4 regions of the Pedobacter sp. P26 genome follow, and region 1 is predicted to be linked to each of the others. Evidence: riboswitches for the same ligand, from Rfam matches in the RefSeq annotation. Region 1 holds a riboswitch; each other region holds the start of a gene.

Evidence for each region. A riboswitch is a leader RNA that binds a small molecule or an ion and turns the genes downstream of it on or off. The one in region 1 is predicted to bind S-adenosylmethionine.
Region 2: linked by a shared signal. The riboswitch ahead of ACQ86H_RS15605 (O-acetylhomoserine aminocarboxypropyltransferase/cysteine synthase family protein) and the one ahead of metH (methionine synthase) in region 1 are both predicted to bind S-adenosylmethionine.
Region 3: linked by a shared signal. The riboswitch ahead of ACQ86H_RS19645 (peroxiredoxin family protein) and the one ahead of metH (methionine synthase) in region 1 are both predicted to bind S-adenosylmethionine.
Region 4: linked by a shared signal. The riboswitch ahead of ACQ86H_RS12810 (SusC/RagA family TonB-linked outer membrane protein) and the one ahead of metH (methionine synthase) in region 1 are both predicted to bind S-adenosylmethionine.

What each region holds. Positions count from the first base shown of each region.
Region 1 covers NZ_CP192574.1:5,733,195-5,738,152, reverse strand. Annotated here, with positions in the region: gene ACQ86H_RS26685 (S41 family peptidase) at 1-530, opposite strand, end outside; gene murQ (N-acetylmuramic acid 6-phosphate etherase) at 785-1,588, shown strand; gene ACQ86H_RS26675 (hypothetical protein) at 1,701-2,267, shown strand; gene ACQ86H_RS26670 (hypothetical protein) at 2,339-2,572, shown strand; gene ACQ86H_RS26665 (Bax inhibitor-1/YccA family protein) at 2,599-3,354, shown strand; SAM riboswitch class I at 3,643-3,746, shown strand; gene metH (methionine synthase) at 3,868-4,958, shown strand, end outside.
Region 2 covers NZ_CP192574.1:3,360,826-3,365,783, forward strand. Annotated here, with positions in the region: gene ACQ86H_RS15600 (hypothetical protein) at 1-756, opposite strand, end outside; SAM riboswitch class I at 971-1,081, shown strand; gene ACQ86H_RS15605 (O-acetylhomoserine aminocarboxypropyltransferase/cysteine synthase family protein) at 1,345-2,676, shown strand; partial or broken gene ACQ86H_RS15610 (homoserine O-acetyltransferase family protein) at 2,706-3,763, shown strand; gene ACQ86H_RS15615 (homoserine dehydrogenase) at 3,896-4,958, shown strand, end outside.
Region 3 covers NZ_CP192574.1:4,227,683-4,232,640, reverse strand. Annotated here, with positions in the region: SAM riboswitch class I at 1,251-1,348, shown strand; gene ACQ86H_RS19645 (peroxiredoxin family protein) at 1,510-2,655, shown strand; gene ACQ86H_RS19640 (peroxiredoxin family protein) at 2,733-3,995, shown strand; gene ACQ86H_RS19635 (YceI family protein) at 4,084-4,725, shown strand.
Region 4 covers NZ_CP192574.1:2,753,281-2,758,238, forward strand. Annotated here, with positions in the region: gene ACQ86H_RS12800 (peroxiredoxin family protein) at 272-1,153, opposite strand; gene ACQ86H_RS12805 (hypothetical protein) at 1,387-1,539, opposite strand; SAM riboswitch class I at 1,677-1,783, shown strand; gene ACQ86H_RS12810 (SusC/RagA family TonB-linked outer membrane protein) at 2,104-4,958, shown strand, end outside.

The sequences.
Region 1 (4,958 bases):
ATACTGCTTACGTTTACCTTACCACGGGTAACCATGATGCGGTTACTTTGTGGCGCTCCCGGGTGTAAAAGCACTACACTCACGCCCGTACCGGATTTGCCTTTAAAACGACCTGTAAGTTGATCTTTTGGTAGGTTTCGGCCACTTACTACTGCGGTATCAATACTCAGTATCTTATCACCCAATTTAATTCCCGCCTGGTATGCTGGTCCATCTTTAACCACACCGGTAACCATCATGGTATCATTAAGCATGTAATATTCTATGCCTACACCTTCAAAATTTCCTTCCAGGTTATCGGTCATATCTTGCGCATCAGTTGGTGGCAAGTAAACACTATGTGGATCGAGTTGGTGTAAAACACTATCGATAGGTAAATTTTGAAGCGAATCGGTATTGATATCATCAACATAATTGCCGTTAATGATGTGTAAGATTTCGTTTAATTTTTCGTCGCTGTTATTGGCTAGTTGAGGACTTCTTTTAACGCCAAAGCCTTGATCTTTAATGAATTTTATACCCAAAAACATACCTGCTATTAAAATAACAGAATAGCTTACAGCAATCAGTATGTTGTTACGGGTATTTTTTCATTGGCGTTATTGCAAATTTATGAAAATTAGCGAGTTGATATATTTTTTAACTGCATTTTCATGTCTTTTGTTTATAATATTTAACATTAATTAACGCAATGAATAGAATGATTGAAATTAGTGAGCGATATTTTTGATTTTTTAGCGTAGAATTTAAAAAGAATTTACCGAATTTTATCAAAATTATATTTATGAACAGAGTTACCGAGCAAGAATCTAACTATAACCACATTGATCAGATGTCGGTGTTGGAAGTTTTGCAGGGCATTAATAACGAAGATAAAACTGTAGCTTTTGCAGTCGAGAAATCTTTGCCTCAGATCGAAAAATTAACATCGGCCGTTGCCGAAAGGATGAAAAAAGGTGGTCGTCTATTTTACATCGGTGCAGGTACAAGTGGTCGTTTAGGTGTGGTAGATGCTTCAGAGTGCCCGCCTACTTATGGTGTTCCTTTTGATTGGGTTGTAGGGATTATTGCTGGCGGAGATACTGCCATTAGAAGAGCAGTAGAATTTGCTGAAGATGACGCCGGACAAGCCTGGAAAGATCTTCAGGAATTTGGGATTAATGAGAAAGATTGTTTAGTTGGCCTGGCGGCGTCAGGTACTACGCCGTATGTAATCGGTGGATTAAACACCGCACGTAAGTATGGCATTTTAACCGGCTGCATTGTTTGTAATGCAGGCGGACCTATTGCTGCAGAATCGGATTTTCCGGTTGAAGTGGTGGTTGGCCCTGAATTTATTACCGGCTCCACCCGCATGAAATCCGGTACGGCGCAGAAAATGGTATTAAATATGTTAAGCACTACTGTTATGGTTCAGCTGGGACGTGTAGTTGGCAATAAAATGGTCGATATGCAGTTAACTAACCATAAACTGGTCGATAGAGGTACACAAATGGTTGCCGATGAACTGAATATCGGTTATGATGAGGCGGCCGAATTGCTGAACCGTTATGGAAGTGTACGTAGAGCCGTGGAAGCAGGACACTAAGAAATGATAGAAGGATGGATTGAGTGAATGAAAGAATTAGTGATTGATAGCATGTAAGAGTAGCATTAATCATTCCCTCATTCAAAACTCGCTCATTCAATAATTAGAAAATATGCACGAAATTGAGCCTTATTACCAGTGGAGAGATGATTATATTTCGGCAGAAGATGAGCGTTCGCCATTTTATAATACCGAATATTCAGAACTTTACTTCGATAAGCAGATTTATAACTTTTTATTGCATCCGCAATGGGATGAGTTTGGTTCGAATACACTGTACATGAAGGTATTATATGCCGACTACGACAGAAGTTATGCCATTATCGAATTTATCGGCGAGTGGAACGATGCCATTAACAACGATATTATGCTGATGAAGCGCGATATTTTAGAGCTGATGATGGACGAAGGCATTAATAAGTTTATCCTGATAGGAGAAAATGTACTTAATTTTCACGCTTCAGATGATAGTTATTACGAAGAATGGTTTCAGGAAGTAGAAGATGGCTGGATTGTTGGGGTAAATTTTCAGGAGCATGTGATCAGCGAATTTCGCGATAATAGCATCGATTATTACATTAACTTTGGCGGTGCATTTGATAATCTGCCATGGCGTACATTAAAACCGTTACAATTCTTTAAAAAAGTTGAAGAACTGTTGACAAAAAGATTGAACTAAAATATTATCTTTATCTTACGAGATAATTTAAAGAAAGAGATTAACAAGGCAAAGCTTAATCATTAATAATTATGAATATTTCAGTAACTCAGTTATATGCACCTTTAAGCGAAAAGCTAGATAAGGATGTTGCCGAAAATTTAACAAGTTATATTGAGTCTAAAGTTGATAAAACAGTTGTAGATAAAACTGCACATTTAGCCTCAAAAGAAGATTTGGCAAATACAAAAACAGACATGATAAAATGGTTTGTTGGGTTATTCATAGCTTTAGCATTAATGATAATCGGACTTTATTTCAAATAAAAACTAATAAATACACAAAAAATTAAATGGAACAACAAAATTATCAATATCAGGACAACAGTGTTTTCGTTCAGGAACGATCTGTTTCTAAAAAATTCTTTGCCAACGTTTTCTTATGGATGTTTGTGGCGTTAAGTTTATCGACAGTGGCAGCGTATTTATTTGGTACTAATGAGCAATTGATGCAATACCTTTTAAATATTAATCCCTCAACTGGAAAAGTGAGCATGTCGATTTTCGGTTATGTAGCGATGTTTGCACCACTCGGATTGGTTTTATTAATGGGATTCGGTTTAAGCAGATTATCATTGCCAGCATTAATTGGCGTTTTTGTACTTTATTCAGTATTAACTGGAGTGAGTTTAAGTTTTATCTTGTTAACTTATACTTCAGGCTCAGTGGTGAGTTGTTTTGCTGGAGCTGCCGGAATATTTGGAATTATGGCATTTATGGGTTATACAACCAATATCGATCTAAGTAAATTTGGGCCAATTTTAATGGTTGGCGTAATTGGTTTAGTGATTGCCAGTGTAATAAATATGTTTGTTCAAAGCGAACAGTTCAGTTTGTTTATGGCATTCATTGGTATTGCCATATTTACGGCATTAACGGCTTACGATGTGCAAAAAATAAAAAGAATTGGCGAAGGGATCGAAGCTAGCGGCGAACAGGTTCTTCAGATTGAATCTAAAAAAATGGCTATTGTAGCTGCGCTGTCCTTATACTTAGATTTCTTAAATATCTTCCTTTTCTTATTACGCATTTTCGGAAGCAGAAAGTAATGAATAAGTTTGTCGCAGTTGTTAGCTTCATCTTAATTGGCGCTTGTATACAGGCGATAACTAAATCTTTTATAACCGAAAATATCTATATTGTAAGTTCCGTAGGTGGAATTTGGTTGGCGTATATAGTAATTTTGTATAATAAAAAATATGGAAAAAAGGTAGTCTGCTGATTTTAAAAACAGAACAATATTCTTAAGGCTGCGCAGTTTTGCGTGGCCTTTGTAATTTTATTTGGTTGCAAGGCGATAAATTTTGGAATTGATGTTGCTTTGTTGCATTTTTGTATGCTTATTAAGAAAGACGGAGGGATTAGACCCAACGAAGTCTTAGCAACCTGTAACCTACAAGGTGCTAAATTCTATTCTGCAAATAGCGGAAACAGATAAGTTTAGGATTACGATTCACGTACCAACTTTTTAGATAAGCCTTTTAGGATGTAATAATGTATAATGGAGGATGTATGATGTGTCTTGCCATTTTCCATTTTCCATCCCACATTTTACACAACAAATGGGTATAAGAGAAGAATTAGAGAAACGTATTTTGGTGATTGATGGTGCAATGGGTACCATGATTCAGCGATATACCTTAACCGAAGAAGATTTTAGAGGGGAGCGATTTAAAAACCATCCCTGTGATGTAAAAGGCAACAACGATTTGCTCAACATCACACGTCCGGATATTATAAAAACAATACACCTGGAATACCTGGCGGCCGGTGCCGATATCATCGAAACCAATACGTTCAGTACCCAGCGCATTTCGATGGCCGATTACCAGATGGAAGACCTTTCTTACGAAATGAGTTTCGAAGGGGCACGGGTGGCAAAAGAAGCTGTAAATGAATTTATGGCTGCAAACCCCGGTCGCAAGTGTTTTGTGGCTGGTGCTATTGGCCCAACTAACCGTACCCTTTCCATGTCGCCGAATGTAAACGATCCTGGTTTTAGGGCGGTTTATTTTGATGAACTGGAAGCTGCTTATTATGAGCAGGTACGGGGTTTGGTAGATGGTGGTTCTGATGTATTATTAATCGAAACTATTTTCGATACTTTAAATGCTAAAGTGGCTATTGTAGCCATAAAAAAATACGAAGAGGTAATTGGCCGTAAACTGGAGATCATGATTTCTGGTACTATTACCGATGCTTCCGGCAGAACACTTTCGGGGCAAACTGCCGAAGCTTTTCTGAACTCTGTAATGCACGCAAAACCATTAAGTATCGGTTTTAACTGTGCTTTAGGTGCAAAAGAAATGCGTCCGCATATTGAGGAGCTTGCTGCAAAAGCAGGTTGTTACGTTTCGGCCTATCCAAATGCAGGATTACCAAATGAGTTTGGTGCTTATGATGAGCAACCACACGAAACCGCACATTTGGTTGACGATTTTATTGCCTCTGGCTTTGTGAATATTGTGGGCGGTTGTTGTGGTACTACGCCGGAACATATTGGTTGCATTGCCAAAAATGCCAGAAAAGCTGAACCCCGCAAAATTCCGGTGCTCGAGCCTTATATGCGTTTAAGCGGATTGGAACCTGTAACCATCACTCCGGATAGTATTTTTGTCAATATTGGTGAAAGAACCAATATTACCGGATCTCC
Region 2 (4,958 bases), 2.4 Mb from region 1:
TCTTGGCGGGGCCATCCCTGCTATTATAGCATATTTCTCCATATCAGCATAAGTATAGTTACCAGAGGATACCAATTGGCGGATATTATTTTCTGCCTCAAAAACTGCCCTCACGCCAGATGGCAATTGATCTTTAGCTTTTTCCATGACATCGAAAGGCAAAATGCCCAGGGCGCCACCTTCTAATTGTGTAAGCTGTTTAGGTGTTAATAGTTTAAGGGCAGTTACTTTAACCTGTCCGTTGTAATCGGCAAATTTTGTTCTGGCAATAATTGTCCAAAGTAGCGCTTGTATATCGTGCTGTTCTACTTCAGGATGTTTTTCTGCACTTTTCAAAATAGAAACCACAATTTCTTCTTTCGGGCCTAAAACCGGTGCAAACATGTAACCATCTCCTTTTGAAGGCGCAAATGTTCCGGCTTTTAAACAATAGCTTTTATTCGTCATTTCGTACAATCCTTCGCAAAGTACAAAACCACCCTCAGGGTTTTTGGGCAATAAATATAAAGGCTGTGCTTTTAATTTTGAAGGATTAACAAAGTCTGGCATTTTTTCACCTTCCCTGTTTACATCTTCAAAACTAGTAGTAATAGCGGCGGGTTGTTTTAAAAACCTGTCTACCCCCAGGGCTTTAGCACCCTGTGCTGTGCCTACTTTTAATAATTTATCTTTTAAGCCTCCAAATTGAGCGCTGGCATTGTTTAAACCCGTTACAATAAATAACAGTCCTAAACATAGTGATTTTGTGTTTTTCATAAAGTTACGATTTAGATAGGATGCACAAACTTAAAATATTAAGCGTTAATTTTATATTAAAAATTTTAAATGGCAAACTCAGCATAAAAATAACGAGTTCATTTTTAGATAGTTAATTTAAAAATCAAAATTTTATTTTGTGAATTAAAATTTAATTAAGACATTTGAAATATTATTTGGTGGAAAGCTAAATAAAAGTCAATCTTCACGGGTTGATTTATAAAGAAGTGGCGAGAGACTGGCTCGATGACCCACTGGCAACCCTCAGAAAGAGAAGGTGCCAATTCCTGACCGGATAGCATGGTGTTATCTGGTGATATAAATTAGAACTGATGAAAACATTAAATCTTCAATCGCTAAGCGAACCCAATGCAAACCTTAAAAAGGCAGAACAATACTCTGTTTCTTTTACTTGTTGCAATATGCGTGCGGTTATTTGTATGTGCTGTTGCATACATTAGTTAAAAAAATCTTCCTTTTTTGTTTCTTTCAAACTGGAAGGTCCCGAACATCGGGATACGCCCTGCCAGGTTTTAGGATCAACCTAAACCACCATATCTAATCGTTCAACAAAATAAAATAGTAATCATGTCAACATCATATAAATTTGAAACTTTACAATTACACGCTGGCCAGGAAATAGATCCCACAACAGGTTCGAGGGCTGTGCCGATTTACCAAACCACTTCTTACGGATTTAACAGCGCCGAACATGGAGCTAATTTATTTGCCTTAAAAGAGTTTGGCAACATTTACACCAGGATCATGAATCCTACCAATGATGTTTTCGAAAAAAGAATTGCAGCTTTAGAAGGTGGTGTAGCGGCTTTAGCAGTAGCATCAGGGCAGGCCGCTCAGTTTATTGCCCTAAATAATATCTTAGAAGCTGGCGACAGCATTGTTTCTTCTACTCATATTTATGGTGGAACTTATAACCAGTTTAAAGTTGCTTTTAAACGTTTGGGTATCCATGTTGATTTTGCAAATCCAGATGTACCTGAAGAATTTGAAGCTAAAATAACAGATAAAACTAAGGCAATATACCTGGAAACCATTGGCAATCCTGCTTTTAGTGTGCCAGATTTTCAGAAAATTGCTGCAATTGCTAAAAAATATGATCTTCCATTAGTGGTTGATAATACTTTTGGCGCAGGCGGTTATTTATTTAAACCATTGGAACACGGAGCCAATATTGTGGTAGAATCTGCAACGAAATGGATTGGTGGCCATGGAACGAGTATTGGTGGTGTGATCATCGATGGTGGAAACTACAATTGGGGCAATGGAAAATTCCCTCAGTTCTCTGAGCCATCAGCAGGCTATCACGGGTTGGTTTTCAGTGATGTTTTTGGCATCGGCGGACCATTTGGCAATATTCAGTTTATTATCCGGGCGCGCGTAGAAGGACTAAGAGATTTAGGGCCTGCCTTATCACCTTTCAATTCGTTTCTTTTATTACAAGGATTGGAAACCTTATCACTCCGCGTTCAACGCCATGTTGATAATGCTTTAGAACTGGCCACCTGGTTAGAAAACCATCCATTAGTTCAGGAAGTACAATATCCAGGATTAGCGAGCAGCAAATATAATAGCCTGGCAAAAAAATATTTAAGTAACGGTTTCGGCGCGGTTCTATCTTTCGAATTAAAAGGAAGTAAAGAAAATGCCACACAGGTTATTGATAACTTAAAACTGGTTTCGCATCTCGCAAACGTGGGCGATGCCAAAACGTTGATTATCCAACCGTCGGCAACCACACACCAACAATTGAGTGAAGCGGAGCAATTGGCTGCAGGTGTAAAGCCAAACGCATTACGGGTTTCAGTCGGTATTGAACACATCGATGATATTAAGGCCGATTTCGAGCAGGCTTTTGCATCTATAAATGTTCAGATCCCTACAGAGAGTTTATCAGCCTAAGCCCGTTCATTTTCCGAATACAATAAACAATGAGTACAGCATCAACATATAATTATAATAAACAGTTCAAATTAGAGAGCGGAAAAAAATCCGTAACCTGCAAGTTGCTTATCAAACTTATGGCAAATTAAATGCAAATAAAGATAATGTAATTTGGGTTTGCCATGCACTTACTGCCAATGCTGATGTTTTTGAATGGTGGGAAGGTTTGTTCGGTCAAAATGCTTTGTTCAATCCGGAAGAGCATTATATTGTCTGTGCAAATGTTTTAGGCTCTCATTATGGCAGTACCAACCCGTTAAGTACCAATCCGGTAACGGGCTTGCCTTATTATCTTTCGTTTCCACAATTTACTATCCGGGATTTAGTATCGGCACATCAGTTATTGGCTTCACATTTAGGTATTGATTATATTAAATTATTAATCGGTGGTTCTTTAGGTGGGCAACAGGCTGTGGAATGGAGCATTTCGGAACCTAATAAAATTGAAAACCTGATCTTAATTGCGACTAATGCTGCGCATTCTCCATGGGGAATTGCGTTTAACGAAAGCCAGCGTTTAGCCATCACAACAGACAGAACTTTTTATGCCAACCAACCAAACGGTGGCAGCAAGGGTTTAAAAACAGCCCGAAGCATTGCACTTTTAAGTTATAGAACCTACAGTGCTTACGGCAGTACACAGTTAGAAAGTGTAAACGATAAGACAGACAATTTCAGATCGTCTTCTTATCAGAACTATCAGGGAGAAAAGCTGATCAACCGCTTTAACGCTTACAGTTATTATTATTTAACCAAAGCAATGGATAGCCACAATGTGGGCCGTAACCGCAAAAGTATTGCAGATGCACTAAAACTAATTACGGCAAATACTTTAGTAATCGGGATAGAAAATGATGTTTTGTTTCCTTTATCAGAGCAAAAATACCTGGCCGATCATATTCCGGGAGCAGAATTTAGTGCTTTGCATTCAGATTATGGTCACGATGGATTTTTGATCGAAACAGATGCCCTCACTAATGTAATCGGAAACTTTATTAAGGAAAGCCGGAATAAAAAAATCATCAGATTACAGCATACCGCTTAGATAGGTGGAAGGTTGAGGGTACAAAGGTGGAAGGTGATTAACTGGATGCCAACACAAAATTTAAAACAAATTACAAAAATAAGAACAGCTATATCGGTGTAATACACCTGTCTGTATAATCACTTTATAACAATGAGCAAGAATTTAAAAATCGGTTTATTTGGTTTTGGCGTTGTAGGGCAAGGTTTGTTGGATATCATCCAAAGCCAGAACCTGAACCTGGAGATCATTAAAATCGCGATAAAAGACCCAAGGAAGAAACGTACCCTAAACAAGGATCTGTTTACGACTGATCGTAACGAAATATTAAACAATACAGAGATCAATACGATTGTAGAATTAATTAACGATGCTGATGCTGCTTACGAAATTGTAACTACGGCATTAAAAAATGGTAAAAATGTAGTTTCTGCCAACAAAAAAATGATCGCCACGCATTTAAAAGAGCTGGTAGATTTACAACAAGAGTATGGTACTTCTTTATTGTATGAAGGAGCCGTTTGCGGCAGTATTCCAATTATCCGTAACCTGGAAGAGTATTACGACAATGAATTATTTCATGCTTTGAGCGGAATTTTTAATGGCTCATCTAATTATATCCTTTCCAAAATATTTAACGAGGGTCAAAGTTACGATTCGGCATTAAAAGAGGCACAGGATTTAGGTTTCGCAGAAACCGATCCGATCCTGGATGTGGGAGGTTATGATCCGAAATATAAACTGGCCATAGCTACCGCACATGCCTATGGTTTGTTTGTAAATCCTGATGCCATTTTAAACATCGGTATACAGAACCTTTCTAACTATGACATTAAATATGCTCGTGAGAAAAATTTCAAAATTAAGTTGGTACCAACGGCTCGTAAGGTAAATACAAAAGATATTGTGACTTATGTACTCCCTAAACTGGTAGCTAAGGACGATTTTCTTTACAATGTAGAAAATGAGTACAATGCCGTAGCCGTTCAGGCGGCTTTTGCTGATAAACAGTTTTTCTATGGTAAAGGTGCCGGTGGTCACCCTACTGGTGCCGCTGTACTATCTGATATTGCGGCTTTACGTTACGATTACCGTTATGAATACAAAAAATACCACTCAGAAAACGGTGTAAAACATACAGAAGAAATTCTTTTAGAAGTTTATTTGCGTTATGCGGATGAAGATCTGATTACCCTACTGGAATTTGACAACATCA
Region 3 (4,958 bases), 1.5 Mb from region 1:
ATAGAAATAGTAGTTTAATTTGGCTTTTGTAATTATTAAAACCTTTTTAATCGTTTAATTTGTTGATTTTTAGTTGTTTATGTGTGTGAAATAAATTGTAGATAGATCCTGAAAAAATCCTATAACTATCAGATCAGGATGACGATCGCATTCTCAATTTGTCATCCTGAGTGCAACTAAGGATCTTTTAGCTGTTAACTTTTTTTAAAATAAAAGATTTGCTTCGCAGAGCCTCTGGGTTCTTCACTGCGTTCAGAATGACAGCAGCTTTGCGCCTTCCCTTAGTGCCCTTTATCGTAAAGGGTGGAAAATGTAAAATGAATGATGGAATGAAAAGGCTCCATGCTCTTCGTGTTTTTCTCTTTATGACCTCTGTGGTAAAAAATGGAAGATGGGACAGGTTGACAATAAAACACAATCGCTCGCAATTTGTCATCCTGAGTGCAACGACGGATCTTACAGTTGACTTTAGTATTCTTAATAATTAAAGATTTGCTTCGCAGAGCCTTCTGGGTTCTTCACTGCGTTCAGAATGATAGCAGCTTTGCGCCTTCCCTTAGTGCCCTTTATGGTAAAGGGTGGAAAATGTAAAATGAATGATGGAATGAAAAGGCTCCATGCTCTTCGTGTTTTTCTCTTTATGATCTCTGTGGTAAAAAATGGAAGATGGGACAGGTTGACGATAAAACACAATCGCTCGCAATTTGTCATCCTGAGTGCAACGACGGATCTTACAGTTGACTTTAGTATTCTTAATAATTAAAGATTTGCTTCGCAGAGCCTCCGGGTTCTTCACTGCATTCAGAATAACAAACGCCCTGCCTAAATTAATGATTGCAAATTATATATCTGTAAATCAATTATTTACAGATAAAGTCTATAAAATCTATAGGAATAATTGTTTAAATTAATCAAAGTTTATACTTTTACAAAAAAATATAATAGTTCACTAGCAAATTTACGTTCAATATGAAACTCCGCAGACAACCTCAGCCATATTTTCTGATCAATTATTCAGATCAATATAACTGCTGTTGCCGCTAATATAAGCTAAGATACAGATCACCTGATAAAGGTTTTCATTCAGATATTCTTATTTAAAAATCCTGGTACCCCGGGGCCTTTTGATAGAATATTATGGTGGTCATGTATTTCAGTCAATAAGTTGCCGGGGTATCAGGAACCGCCTAACTAATCACCACCACTAGTTTAGGTTATTACTCTAATTAATTCACCACCATTAATTAGTTGATTTATACAGAAGAAGGGAGAGTCAGTACTCGTTGAACTTCTAGCAACTTTCCATAGGAAAAAGTGCTCAAACTGATCTAGCAATAGATTATAAATTAACCAATAACAAGTAAACTCACGTTTCCTGTTAGGGATTTCATTAAAAGCATAACAGTTGCTTAAACAGCCTGTATCCATGCTATATGGTTTTCTGTGGGAAAAATTATGCCTTGTTATTAAAAACTCTAAAACGATAGTGTTTAACTAATAATGATGATTATGAAAATGAAAATTTCCTCAAGAATTGCATGCTTAACCACCTCAGTCCTGTTATTGGGAGGTATTGCATCTGCCAGGGTGGCAAAACCATTCCCAAAAGAAGGGATTTGGAGGGGTGAGTTTAGTGTAAGCGAATCAAAAGTGCCCTTTAATTTCGAATTGAAAGGTAAAAGCCCTCAAACGGGTATCTTAACCTTAATTAATGGTTCCAGACGTGATGATTTCCATGTAGAGAGGCGTGGTGACGATTCCATCTATGTAAAAATGAATACTTACGATGCTGCTTTGGTGGCAAAAATAGAAACCGATGGAACATTATCAGGTGAATACCGCAGCCTGGTACCTGGTTTCAGGGGTAATTCACTTCCTTTTGTGGCAGAGCATGGAAAAAATGGCGATACCAGGGAACTGGAAGGCACCGTACAGGGCGATGAATTTGAATTATCTGGTTTTACCGGACCAAGTCCTTTTATTGTGAAAGGAAAAATAAATGACGATAATAGCATTACCGGAGAGCAGGGCTTTGGGATATATAAAAACCTGAAATTTGATGGCCAGCGCAACGAAAATGCCGAGCTTCCTGATCCTTACAAACTTACTTTTCTTAAAGAAGGTTATAAAAAACTTGATTTTACCTTTCCAGATTTAACAGGAAAAAATGTTTCCTTAACCGACGATAAATATAAAGGTAAGGTCGTAATTATTGAGACGATCGGTACCTGGTGTCCTAACTGCACCGATCAAACTGTTTTTCTTTCGCCATGGTTTAAAAAGAACCAAAAACGCGGGGTAGAAGCCATTGCAATTGGTTTCGAGCAAAAAGATGATCTTGAATATGCCAAATACACTTTAGGCAAACTGAAAGAGAAATATGGCATCACTTACGATATCCTGTTTGGTGGCATTGCCGATAAAAGAGTAGTGGCCGAAAAACTACCTGCGCTAAATAAATTCATTGCTTTTCCAACAACCATCATTATCGATAGAAAAGGCAATGTAAGGGAAATTTATACTGGTTACACCGGAACGGTAACTGGAAAATATTTTAACGATTACGAAACCAAATTCAATAAAGTGCTCGACGAGCTGATCGCAGAACCTGTACCCGAAAAACTGGCTTCAGCAGAAACACTAAAAAGTAAATAAACCAAACCAACTAAACTAAATATGGGGCTGCATCGTATTGCATCCCATATTTTAACCTACACTTAAAACTTTATAATATGAAAAACTACATGGCTAAAATGCAGGCGCTGGTTCTGGTATCGCTCATTTCTACAACAGCCTTTGCTGTAGATAAGGTAAATGAAGAGCCAAAAACGACCAAAAAATTTATAAAAGAAGGAATTTGGCGTGGTGTTTTTAAAGTTGCCGAAACAGAAGTGCCTTTTAATTTCGAACTGAAAGGTAAAGATGCAGCGCATGCCACCTTTACACTGCTAAACGGCACACGGAGAGACGATTTCCACATCAAATATTTGGGGCAGGATTCACTCTTTATCAAAATGAATACTTACGATGCAGCTTTGGTGGCCAAAATAGAAAGCGATGGCCGGATATCTGGTGAATATAGAAGCCTGGTGCCGGGTTTGCAGGGCAATGCTTTGCCCTTTACTGCAGAGCAAGGTAAATCTTATCGTTTTGTTGAGCCGGGAAAAGATGTTGCGCCTGTTGCCAACTTAACTGGTAAATGGGAGTTTAAGGGTTTTTCCAAAGAAGCCGTTCCAAACAAAGTTGCCATATTAAAACAAGAAGGAAATAAACTTACTGGTGTAATTATGCAGGTAACTGGCGATAGCCGTGAGCTGGAAGGTACCGTACAGGGAAATCAGTTTGTACTTTCTGGTTTTAGCGGACCAAGTCCTAAAATTTATAGGGGCACCATTAATGAAGACGGCACACTTTCAGGCGAAATTAGCCAGGGCATTTACGATAACTTAAAGTTTACCGGTGTAAAAGACAGTCAGGCAGAATTGCCAGATCCTTATAAACTAACACATTTAAAGGAAGGCGTTAAAAAACTTGCTTTTACTTTTCCTGATCTGAATGGGAAGCCTGTCTCATTAACTGATGATAAATATAAAGGCAAGGTTGTGATTGTAGAATTGGTGGGTACCTGGTGCCCAAACTGTACTGATCAAACTGTATTCCTTTCACCCTGGTTCAATAAGAACAGTAAAAGAGGTGTAGAAGCCATTGCTATTGGTTTCGAGCAAAAAGATGATCTTGAATATGGGAAATATACACTTGGTAAACTTCGCGATAAGTACAACATTAAATACGATATCCTATTCGGCGGATTGGCCGATAAAAGATTGGTTGCAGATAAACTTCCGGCATTGAACAAATTCATCGCTTATCCAACCACCATTATTATCGATAGAAAAGGAGAAGTACGCGAAATATATACGGGTTATACCGGAACCGTTACAGGTAAATATTACGATGATTACGAGAAAAATTCAATAAAGTTCTGGATGAATTAATTGCAGAACCAGTACCCTCAGCAGCCTATTTTGAGGCACAATCCAATGGAAAATAGCTAAACCACCTAAATTAAATACCATATATATCATGTTACAGTATAAAACGATTGCACTTATTGCTACCACAGTTGTAGCTTCATCTTTCACAGCTTTAAACGGACCTAAGCCTAAACTAAAGGTAGCTACCGAAGTCATATCAACGAAACTGGTAAACTATAAAGTAAGCCCTGAACAAAGCAAACTCACCTGGCTAGCTAAAAAGGTAACTGGAGAACATTCAGGCACCATCAATGTAACTTCCGGATCGCTGGCTTTAGATAATAAAGTACTAAAAGGCGGTAGTTTCGAACTCGATACCAAAACCATTGCAGTTACCGATCTTACCGATAAAGAAACCAATGCAAAGCTATTGGGACACTTAAAAAGCGACGATTTTTTTGCGGTAGAAAAATTTGGTAAAGCCACTTTCAACATCACATCGGTGCAAAGTACGGGTGCAGGAACTTATGATGTTAAAGGAAAGCTCACTATTAAAGGCATTACGAATGAAATCAGTTTTCCGGCAACAGTTAAACAAGATGGTAATAAAGTAATTGCCAATGCAAAAATTACGGTCGATAGAACCAGGTATGATATCAAATTCAGGTCTAAGAGTTTTTTCGAAAACCTGGGCGATAAAGCTATTTACGATGATTTTGAGCTGAATGTACAGCTTGTAGCGAATAATTAAAATCTCTCTTGTTAAGGTTAGCGGAGAAAGGGAGGAAGTTTATTCTCCCTTCCGCTGGCTAAATCTGGTTGTCATTCTGAGTGCAACGAAGAATCTTTTATCGAACATGTATTGATTTCTGTGTTTCGTTAGGTTCCGTGTTTCATCGGCTAGGGATTCTTCACTGCGTTCAGAATGACAGTCAATATTATTTGAAATAGATCTCCACTCCGCGATGCTCCGGTCAAGATGGC
Region 4 (4,958 bases), 3.0 Mb from region 1:
TGTAAAAATAATTGTTTTATGTAGCTCATTCACAAAAAGATAGAAGCGGAAAGAAGGACTGCCTGAACCTAAGAGTGCTGTACCTGTTTTCCAAAAAAATATATATTATGCATTATTGTTTGGAGCGGCTTGTCTGGACGACTGTTAAAGTTTTTCATCCTATTAGCCGGTGTCTCACCGGCCAACGCTTTATTTCTTTTTTAAAACACCAACAGATAAGAAGATTCTTCACTGCGTTTAGAATGACAACTAAGGAATAAAACCATGATGCCTATTTCTTCAACAGCGTATCAATCTCTGTATTAAATTCTTTCAAAAATTCATCATAAAATTTACCGGTGGCCGGGCCATTAAAACCTGTATGAATTTGTGCTACATTACCTTGTTTATCAATAATTATCGTGGTTGGAAACGATAAAAATGAATCAAGCGCAGGCAATGATTCAGATACTACTTGTTTGTCCGCTGTACCTGCCAATACCTGGTCATATTCGATACCAAAACGGTCTCTGAAACGGGTCATTACTTTCTTTGCATATTCAGGCTCCGTTGAACGTTCATAATGTAAACCGATAATTTCTACACCGCGGTTTTTGTTCTTTTTGTACCATGGCGCCATAAAAGTAACTTCGTCAACACAATTAGGGCACCAGCTACCTGTGATGGTTAAAATCACAACCTTGTTTTTATATTTTTCATCCTTTAACGAAATCTTTTTGCCGTTTACATCAGGAAAGCTGAAATCAAGCGTTTTGTATCCTTTTTTCAGGTAGGTAAGTTTGTAAGGATCGGGCAGGGCAGCATCTTTGTTTTTGGTTCCGGTAAAAGCCTGACTTCCCCTTGCACCCAAAATTTCACCACTTAAAGTACCGTCTGGCTGAAAGGTGCCTTTATAGTAAGAAGGAGAGGAGCCGATGAAACTCGAAAGCTGGAATTCATTGCCTTCTACCACGCCTTCAAGATAACGAGAATCGCCGGTTACACGTAAAAATGTGCCGGTAAGTTTGTTTCCTGTTTGCTTAAATAAACCTACTGTTTTTTCTTCCTTACCATTTGTCGATGTAAAAACCACATCATAACTTCCAGAATAGTCTGCTGTGGCAGGTTTATCAGTTTTGAAACGATAATTTTTTCGCTCGGCAATAATTATCAAAGGTTTGCCAGTTTTATCCTGTTTTCTTAATGCGCCGGTTAGTTGATCACCAACTATAGCAAATGCAAGTTCGTTATCAAACTGATCCAGTTTGACAAAAAGTGAATCGGCAGTTTGTTTTACCCGACCACCTTCGAAACTTTCTTCGGCATTGCGGAAATATAATTTCTGTTGACCGCTTTTTTCGTTGATTTCGAAATTAAAAGGGATTTCTAATCCTTCCTTTACTTTCGCTATACCACGCCAATGGCCCAGCGCAACAAATGCTTTTGCTTTTTTTCTTTGATTGTTGCTTGTTGGCGATTGGCCAATACAGCCTGTTGTTGCGCAAAGGTTAAAGAGGTTGATATGGCCAGTATGGCGGTAAATATGGATTTTAGGTTCATCAGGACGTGTGTTAATCGACTAAATTAGTCGACAAATATACGGGCGGAATAACCAAATAAAAAATATTTCATTAAAAATCTATAAAAACTATAGGATAAATGGAATTAATTATACCTTTGCCCCAGTTATTTTAAAATACTTATCAAGAAAGGCGGAGGGAATGGCCCTGTGAAGCCTTAGCAACCATCTAATTTATAGAAATGGTGCTAATTCCATCCCTGATGAATCTGGGGTAGTTAAGTCAGTTGTTTGCATTATCCTTATCAAAATATATGGAGCACTTCTGATTTAAGGGGTGCTATTTTTTTGCCCTGACGCTGCTTTTGATAAGTAAATATGTTTTATAGAAAATCATTGAAATGAAAAAAACAGACGAGTTAAAATCCATTGATGCAAACCCTAATGCATATTTCCGAATGCGCACGCCCTGTTAAAATTGCTCCGTTTTAACAGGCCCATTTGATCTAACCACTCCATTTTATTTTTAATAAAACACGTTTATTAACTGTTTAGGAGTCGTTTTGCCCAGATTTTTATCTTTTAACTAATTTTTAAACATACACATGATCAAACTTTTTAAATCAATACCACTCATCTTACTGCTCTTTATTACGCAGCAGGTATTTGCTCAAAATGTCACCATTACCGGAACGGTAAAATCGGCGGATGGCGAAACACTGCCAGGCGTTTCTATTCTTATCAAAGAAACCAAACAAACCACTATTTCTGATGGTAAGGGCGTTTTTTCTATCAGTGCGCCTGATCAAGCCATTTTAGTATTTTCATACATTGGCTTCAAAACTCAGGAAATACAAATCAACAAAAATGCTGGCCCAATTTCGGTCATTCTTCAACCCAGCGATAATGCGCTTGACGAAGTGGTAGTAACGGCTCTTGGTATTTCAAGGGAGAAAAAATCTTTGGGTTATGCCGTTCAGGAATTGAAAGGAGACCGTGTAGCCGAAGCTAAAGAATCTAACCTGGTAAATGCATTGGCTGGAAAAATAGCTGGGGTTAGGGTAACGAACAGTCAGGGGAGTATGGGATCATCTCGCGTAGTCATCAGAGGAGAAACATCTATAGCCGGAAATAACCAGCCTTTATTTGTGGTTGATGGAATTCCGGTAGATAACTCGCAGTTGAATTCGGCTGGGGCCAGGGATTACGCCAATACCATTTCAGATATCAATCCGGAGGACATCGAATCGATGAGCGTCCTAAAAGGACCAAATGCAGCTGCATTATATGGCTCGAGGGCTGCAGCAGGGGTGATCCTCATTAAAACCAAAACAGGTAAATCGAAAAAAGGATTGGGCATTGCCATTAATTCAAACGCGGTTCTAGAAACTTTGCTCACCCTGCCGGTTTATCAAAATGCTTTTGGTCAGGGATCAGAAGGTAAGTTCAGTTATGTGGATGGCGCTGGTAAAGGTATTAATGATGGGGTAGATGAGAGCTGGGGACCAAAACTGGATGGTAGGTTAATTCCGCAGTTTTATTCCAAAGGGGTGCCTGTTCCGTTTGTAGCCCATCCGGATAACGTACGCGATTTCTTTCAAACGGGATATTCCTTAAATAATGGGGTATCTGTTGCAGATGCTGGCGAAAAATACGACTTCCGATTATCGTACAATAACCTGAAACAAGTAGGTATAGTACCAAACTCCGGACAGGGCAAAAATTCGTTTGTATTGAATACCACAGTAAAAGTAACACCTAAATTAACTTTAACCGCAAACGCAAATTACAGCAAACTTAATTCTGATAATTTACCAGGAACGGGTGGATCAAGATCAACCAGTACCATGTTGCAGTTTACCTGGTTCGGCCGTCAGGTTGATATTAACCAGCTAAAAAACTATTTGGATGAAAATGGAAAAACGTTTAACTGGAATAATAGCTATTACAGCAATCCATATTGGGTAGCTTACGAAAATACAGTTTCGCAGAACCGCAGTCGGATTATAGGTAGTTTAGCCCTTAATTATAAAATTATTGATGGCCTTGATTTCAATTTCAGATCGGGTACGGATTATTACAACGATAGGCGTAAAGTTAGAATCGCTTATGGTACGAACGGAACACCTTTTGGATCTTACACCGAAAGTGCCTTTACGGTAAGCGAGAATAATACCGACGCAACCTTAAACTTTAACAAACAGTTAAACGATGATTTTAGCTTAGAATTATTGGGTGGCGGTAACATCCGCAGGCAATATATTGAGCAGAATGATCAAAGTGCACCTAAACTGGCCATCGCCGGACTTTATACCCTTAAAAACTCTCGTGATCCCTTGATTTCATCCAATAATTTATCGCGTTTAAAATCATATAGCGTTTATGCATCAGGTCAGATCGGTTTCAGAAATTACCTTTTCGCCAACATCACGGCACGTAACGATTGGTCGTCTACTTTGCCTGCGCAGAACAGGTCTTATTTTTACCCGTCATTTAACGGAAGCTTTGTAGCAACCGAAGCATTTGACATTAAAAGTGAAGCACTTAATTATTTGAAAATACGTGGGGGCTGGTCTAAAGTAGGTAAAGATGCAGATCCTTATCGTTTGATCAATACTTACGCATTTAGTGCGCCATTTAACGCAAACCCTCAACTTACCACAAGTAATATCGACCTTAATCCTAACCTCAAACCAGAAACTACCACTTCAACAGAACTGGGCGTTGAGGCGGTGTTCTTTAACAAAAGGTTACGTTTCGATTTAAGTGCATACAATACCAATAGTTACAATCAGATTTTGGCTGCCGATGTAAGTCAAAGTACCGGATTTAGCTCAAAACTGCTTAATGCCGGAAAAATAAATAACAAGGGTATAGAAGCACAATTGGGCATCACCCCAGTCAAAAAAACTTTTACATGGGATATTGATTTCAATTTCGCTGCAAACAGGAGTAGGGTAATTGAACTCGATGCGGAGAAATTATTAACGAATTACATTGTAGCAACCAATTCAGCGCAGGTAATTGCTACCGTCGGACAACCTTATGGATCACTTTTCGGAACAGCCTTTTTAAGAGATGGCAATGGAAATATTATTGTAAATGCCACTGGTGCACCAGCTACAAACCCAACCAAACAGGTATTGGGAAAATATACACCAGATTGGATTGGCGGTGTGTACAATACCTTTACGTATAAAGGTATAAGTTTAGGCGTATTGGTTGATGCGAGTATTGGTGGTTCTATTTATAACGGTACTTATGCAACAGGTACTTATACTGGTGTTTTGGCTTCTACGCTTCCGGGAAGAGCAGCAGAATATGGTGGTATTTCTTACTATTATCCAGATAATAAAAAGGAAAATGGCACCGTAAGAGTAAACGGAACCGCTCCGGCAGGTGTAACGGTTTATGATGACGGAATTGTTTTTGATGGCGTAACCGCAGATGGCAAACGCAA